Linked DNA regions of Aliamphritea ceti. Each later gene encodes a partner of the first gene's protein in a complex. Links are inferred from orthologs where the notes say so. Each region holds a gene or a part of one and is shown on either strand. Other genes may lie near its edges.

What was found.
Region 2: the proteins of uvrB (region 1) and uvrD are in contact, whole or in part, in a crystal structure (PDB 7EGT), measured with the Thermus thermophilus proteins. The link is inferred for Aliamphritea ceti from one-to-one orthologs. Residues at the interface, in WP_096411307.1 of Thermus thermophilus: Glu23, Leu25, Arg26, Asp27, Gly28, Glu29, Arg30, Phe31, Arg55, Glu326, Asp327, Phe328, Glu379, Ser382, Gln383, His398, Gly400, Arg401; in WP_096412145.1 of Thermus thermophilus: His654, Arg656, Phe657, Gln666, Asp668, Glu669, Lys680, Arg681, Leu682, Ser683, Lys685, Tyr686, Ala687.

What each region holds. Positions count from the first base shown.
Region 1 is NZ_AP025282.1:3,076,915-3,080,137, reverse strand. The notes cover bases 190-3,084. They hold uvrB (excinuclease ABC subunit UvrB), read left to right. Parts: upstream 190-575; coding sequence 576-2,594; downstream 2,595-3,084. Other genes in these bases: OCU49_RS14125 (response regulator), read left to right, coding at 2,765-3,084; OCU49_RS14135 (pyridoxal phosphate-dependent aminotransferase), read right to left, coding at 190-342. In the rest of the region: more of OCU49_RS14135, read right to left, coding at 1-189; more of OCU49_RS14125, read left to right, coding at 3,085-3,223. UniProt on the Escherichia coli protein: The UvrABC repair system catalyzes the recognition and processing of DNA lesions. A damage recognition complex composed of 2 UvrA and 2 UvrB subunits scans DNA for abnormalities.
Region 2 is NZ_AP025282.1:5,071,437-5,074,719, forward strand. The notes cover bases 95-3,049. They hold uvrD (DNA helicase II), read left to right. Parts: upstream 95-438; coding sequence 439-2,661; downstream 2,662-3,049. Other genes in these bases: OCU49_RS23020 (methyl-accepting chemotaxis protein), read left to right, coding at 95-242; OCU49_RS23030 (diguanylate cyclase domain-containing protein), read left to right, coding at 2,815-3,049. Outside these bases: more of OCU49_RS23020, read left to right, coding at 1-94; more of OCU49_RS23030, read left to right, coding at 3,050-3,283. UniProt on the Escherichia coli protein: A helicase with DNA-dependent ATPase activity. Unwinds DNA duplexes with 3'-5' polarity. Translocates on single-stranded DNA with 3'-5' polarity. Initiates unwinding more efficiently from a nicked substrate than double-stranded DNA.

The DNA.
Region 1 (3,223 bases):
ACCTTTGTTCAGCAGAGCCATAGAAAGGTTGAAGAAGCTCTGCTTACCGCCGCATGAAACCAGAATCTGGTTTGCTTCGTAGTCGAAGCCATTATCACGTTTAAACTTTTTAATAATCGCGGTTTTCAGGGCCGGAGTACCGTCAACAGCGGTGTATTTCGTGAAGCCGTTGTTCAGTGCGGTAATTGCTGCGGTTTTAATGTGTTCCGGGGTGTCGAAGTCAGGTTCGCCGGCACCTAGGCCGATAATGTTCTGACCCGCGGCACGCAGTTCGGCAGCACGGTTAGTTACTGCCAGTGTCGGGGAAGGTTTGATACTGTTTACGCGGTCGGAAAGTTGCATATCCAAGCCCATATCCTCTGAAAATGTGGATTTATTCCACGGTCGATTAACCGCACAATCATACCGGAAAGCGACATGTGGAATCATCCCCCTGAAAGGTAAAAAAACGACATATTTCTGAAATATGGCAGTGTTTTTTAAAATCAGGGGACACATTCGTTTGTCCCGCTTTCTGCCAGCCGGGTATAATGCCGGATTGTCTCAATCTTCTGTGGTACAAGCGAAATTACATTATGAAGCAACGCTTTCAGGTAAAGTCGAATTTTCAGCCTGCCGGTGATCAGCCGGCAGCGATCGAAGGTCTGGTAACAGGCATCAATGCAGGACTGACCTCACAGACTTTACTTGGGGTAACAGGCTCAGGTAAAACTTTCACTATTGCGAATGTTATTGCTGAGTTACAGCGGCCAACAATCGTGATGGCGCATAATAAAACACTGGCGGCTCAGTTATATGGTGAGTTCAGAGAGTTCTTTCCGAACAACTCAGTTGAGTATTTCGTTTCCTACTATGATTACTATCAGCCAGAAGCCTATGTACCTTCTTCAGATACTTTCATTGAGAAAGATGCCTCAATAAACGATCACATTGAACAGATGCGACTTTCAGCGACTAAAGCTTTGCTGGAGCGAGAAGATGCGATCATTGTTGCGACCGTTTCAGCGATTTATGGTCTGGGTGATCCTAAGTCTTATCTGGGTATGATGCTGCACCTTGACCGTGGTGATGAAGTTGATCAGCGCTTTATTTTGCGCCGCTTAGCCGAGCTGCAGTACACCCGTAATGATATCGAATTACACCGGGGCACTTACCGGGTACGTGGCGATGTGATTGATGTGTTTCCGGCTGAATCTGAAAAAGAAGCGGTACGTATCGAGCTGTTTGATGATGAAGTAGAAAATATCAGTTACTTTGACCCATTGACCGGTGAAGTGCTGCGTAAAGTCCCCCGTGCCACGATTTATCCTAAGTCTCACTATGTAACTCCACGGGAAATTCTGGTCGGCGCGGTTGATAAAATCAAAGTTGAATTACAGGACCGGCTTAAACAGTTACGTGATAACGATAAACTGGTAGAAGCACAGCGTCTGGAACAGCGCACCCTCTATGATATGGAAATGATCATGGAGCTGGGTTACTGCTCGGGGATCGAAAACTATTCACGTTATCTGTCAGGTCGAGACCCTGGTGCGGCGCCACCAACACTGTTTGATTATTTGCCAGACAACGCATTATTGGTAATGGATGAGTCACATGTAACTGTGCCGCAGCTAGGTGCAATGTATAAAGGTGACCGTTCGCGGAAAGAAACGTTAGTGGAATACGGTTTCCGTTTGCCTTCGGCACTGGATAACCGGCCGATGCGTTTTGATGAGTGGGAGTCTATCTCGCCTCAGGTGATTTTTGTGTCTGCGACGCCGAGTAAGTATGAAGCAGCGAATGCGGGTCAGGTAGTTGAGCAAGTTGTGCGACCAACGGGGCTGCTTGACCCTGTGGTAGAAGTCCGGCCTGCACAAACACAGGTTGATAATCTGTTAGGTGAGATTAATAAAGTCGCAGCGAATGGCGAACGAGTTATTGTCACTGTTTTGACTAAGCGTATGGCTGAAGATCTAACCGATTATTTAGACGAACATGGTGTAAGAGTTCGTTACCTGCACTCAGACATTGATACCGTTGAACGGGTAGAAATTATTCGTGATTTACGTATCGGTGAGTTTGATGTGTTGGTGGGGATTAACCTGCTGCGGGAAGGTATCGACATGCCTGAAGTTGGTTTAGTGGCAATTCTTGATGCGGACAAAGAAGGCTTCCTGCGTTCTGAAACATCAATGATTCAGACCATTGGCCGTGCGGCGCGAAATATCAATGGCCGGGCAATTCTTTATGCCGACCGTGTAACCGGGTCTATGCAACGGGCGATGGATGAAACAGAGCGTCGTCGTGAAAAGCAGATCGAGCACAATAAGAAGAACGGTATTGTTCCGAAAGGCATTACGAAGTCAGTTGCCGATATTATGGAAGGTGCCGCGTATATTCCTGGCCGTAAGAAGAGTAACAAAGCTTCTAAGAAAGTGGCTGAAGCTACCGCTGAATATACCCTGGATGCATCTAAGTTGAGCGGTGCAGAGTTGGCTAAAGCACTTAGCAAGCTTGAAGATCAGATGTATGAGGCGGCGAAAAATCTGGAGTTTGAGACCGCGGCGCATTTCCGCGACCAACTGGAAAAACTCAAACACAGTGGTTTGTAGATTTTGAATCAGTAAAAAGCCTGGCAGTTGCCGGGTTTTTTTATGTCTGAAATTTGAAGATAAGCATCATACCGGTGTGATTGAGTCCGTTTTGTCACAAATGTCCGATTTGTCTGATAAGTCGCAATTGTCTGAAAATGTTCTATGATAGGAGGCAGCAAGGAGAAACTATGCAGACATTGACCAGTGGTGTAATTGCCAGCTTATGTAACGTGAATCCCCGTACAGTGTTGCGCTGGATTAACAGCGGTAAGCTGAAAGCCTTCCGTTTACCTGGCGGTAACCACCGTATACTTGAAGCCGATTTTATAAATTTTCTGCAGGAAAATAGCTTGCCAATTCCTGCAGAGCTTAACCGAACGGATACTGATACGGCTCAGTCAGCAGATGTTAAAACTGCTGAAAGCCCAGCGAGGCCGAAAGTTCTGATTGTCGATGATGAGAAAGAAGTTCGTCGGGCAATCAGTCGTGTGCTTCGGCCACTGCAGTGGGAGCTGCATGAAGCTGCTGATGGTTTTCAGGCAGGTAGTCTGTTGCTGCAGGAAAAGCCGGATATCGTGCTGCTTGATCTGAGCATGCCAGGTCTGGATGGCTATGAAGTTATTCGATATATCCGGGGTAACCGACAG
Region 2 (3,283 bases), 2.0 Mb from region 1 along the record:
AATCGCTACAACAGGTTCAGCACGCGGTCTCAAGTATTTCGGATATGAACGCTCAGGTTGCCACTGCCGCAGAAGAGCAGCGCGCAGTAGTAAACGAGATAAATAAAAACATACTCGAAATAAATAACATGGCCCAAGAAAATGGCGAGGGCTCGAAGCTACTAAATTCCACAAGTAATAATCTGGCACAACTCGCTATAGAACTGGAACAGAAGATAAAACAATTCAAGCTAACAGCATGACCCCTGTAAAATAGGAATCCTTTCCTTATGACCAAAGGGATCAAAGCCGCACGACAGAGAAGGTACTCAATAATTATTGGATATCTTCTTTTCTCTCTCCTTTTCAGATAACACTCGCGCCCATTAATTGGTCTGTTATAATCCGGCACTGATTATTTATACAGCAAATTCTGCATCAGCATAGACCCGGGCGCTTATGGACGTATCACACCTGCTTGATTCACTTAACGAAGCTCAGCGCGACGCAGTTTCTGCGCCGCTTGGTAACCTGCTGGTCCTGGCCGGCGCGGGCTCAGGTAAAACCCGGGTACTGGTACACCGTATTGCCTGGCTGATTCAGACCGAAGGTTTGTCGCCTTATTCTATTATGGCGGTAACCTTTACCAACAAAGCTGCGAAAGAAATGCGTGGCCGGATTGAAGAGCTACTCGGACTGAACCCCAGTGGTATGTGGGTAGGTACATTCCACGGTCTCGCGCACCGTATTTTACGGGCACACTGGCGTGATGCAGGCTTAACTGAAAACTTCCAGATAATGGATTCGGACGATCAGCTCCGGCTGGTAAAACGCCTCAGTAAAGAAATGAATCTGGATGACAGCCGCTGGCCGGCCAAACAGTTTCAGTGGTACATCAACGCTCAGAAAGATGACGGCCTGCGCGCCGCACACATTGACCCGGGCGGCGACCCTTACGCTCAAATGATGGTAACCATGTACGGCGCTTACGAAGAAGCCTGTGAACGTGGTGGTATGGTCGATTTTGGCGAACTGATCTTACGCTCCCTGGAACTGCTGCGTGATCGTAACCCTTCCCTGCTGAACCATTATCAGGAACGCTTCCGGTATATTCTGGTCGACGAATTTCAGGATACCAACACGATTCAGTACGCCTGGCTGAAACTGCTATGCAGTGAAATGGATCCGCGTAAGCCTCAGCCTGAAAAACTAATGGCCGTTGGTGATGACGACCAGTCTATCTACGGCTGGCGTGGCGCTAAGATTGAAAACATTCAGCGCTTTAAAGACGACTACAACGACACGACTGTTGTGCGTCTGGAGCAAAACTACCGTTCTACCCGTAACATCCTCAGCGCGGCAAACGCTGTCATTGTTAACAACCAGGGGCGCTTAGGTAAAGAGCTCTGGACGGAAGGTACTGATGGCGAGCCCATCTCAGTGTATGCGGCATTTAACGAGCAGGATGAATCCCGTTTTATCGTCGACCAGATAGAAAGCTGGGTACGCGACGGCAATATGCGCAGCGAGTCAGCGATTTTATACCGCTCCAATGCCCAGTCCCGGGTACTTGAGGAAGCCCTCATCCGTGCGGGAATGCCTTACCGGATTTATGGTGGCCAGCGCTTCTACGACCGTCTCGAAATTAAAAACGCGCTCGCTTATATGCGTTTACTCAGCAACCGCGAAGATGATACTGCCATGGAACGCGTTATAAACGTTCCTACCCGCGGTATTGGCGGAAAAACAATCGAAGAAGTGCGCTTGCATGCCCGTACTGAAGGCGTATCCATGTGGCGCGCTGCTAACGAAGTGGTTGAGTTAAACAAGCTATCTGCCCGCGCTGCAAACGCCCTGCAAACCTTTATTGATCTGATCAACGAACTCGACCAGAACACCCAGCAGACAGAACTGTATGAACAGACTGAGCACGTCGTACAGTGCTCAGGCCTGATTGAGCATCACCTGAAAGAAAAAGGCGATAAAGCCCAGGCTCGGGTAGAAAACCTTGAAGAATTAGTCAGTGCGGCACGTCAGTACCTTTCCACCTGGGAGCCGGATAAAGAAGAGAACACCAATACTACGCCCCTGGCGGCCTTTCTTGATCAAGCTGCTCTGGATGCCGGTGACACTCAGGCCGATGAACATCAGGACAGCGTGCAATTAATGACACTGCACTCAGCTAAAGGTCTGGAATTTCCATTGGTGTTTCTGGCCGGTATGGAAGAAGGTCTGTTCCCGCATAATATGTCGATTGAAGAACCAGGCCGCCTGGAAGAAGAACGACGCCTTTGCTATGTCGGCATTACCCGCGCAATGCAACAGCTGTATCTGACCTATGCAGAATCCCGTCGCCTGCATGGCAATGAAACCTTTAACCGGCCATCACGCTTTATTCGCGAAATTCCAGAAGAGTTTCTGCAGGAAGTACGCCTGAATGCCAGTATTCGTCGCCCGGTTACCGCGCAACGTACACCTCAGCAAACGGCTTATTCGCAGGCACAACCGGATCAGGACATCCCCGCTATTGTGCTGGGTCAGCGTGTATCCCATCCAATTTTTGGTGATGGTATCGTCGTTAACTATGAAGGCCAGGGACCAAAAGCCCGGGTCCAGATTAACTTTGATTACGAAGGCAATAAATGGCTGGTTGTCGGTTACGCAAACCTCCAGCCACTCTAAGCTAACAATCCCAGCCGGCAATTCTGCCGGCTTTTTTATACATAGATTCCCTTATTCGCCATTAGTCGTAGTTTTTTTGTCTTTTCCCCTTTATTTTTTGTGGGTAATCAGGCAAAAAGGTATTAACTGAAACTGAATACTGGCAAAGGGAACATGGCCTCTTTCTTTCGTGGCTCCATATATGCAGCAACAGCAATGACCGGGTTACTCTGGTCAGCACTGCTGTGTATCTACAGCATGCTGATATGCCCTTTCCTGGCGGGCATGCAGGCGCCGGTATTATTCTGCCTCTATACCACCAGTATCGCCGCCGCCCTTTGCATTCAACCTGCCATTCATCAAGCTATTACCAACAGAACACGCCAATACTCTTCTACCATCCGATTCGGTCTCCAGCTGTTTTCATGGATAACGCTGGGGGCTGGCCTAGCTTTGTTTAACTATCTGGCATTCGATCTGCCATCCGGCAGTGGTGAAAAAGTAATACTAGGATTTGGCTTTTTAGGCGTCTACAGCAGCATCAGCCATTTACTGAAGCAACCGCTACCTCCCCTTAAACCAAAGCAGCTTCAGCGATACCGCAACCTGCTAGTCAGCGGGATATATTGCTTACCGGTTATCC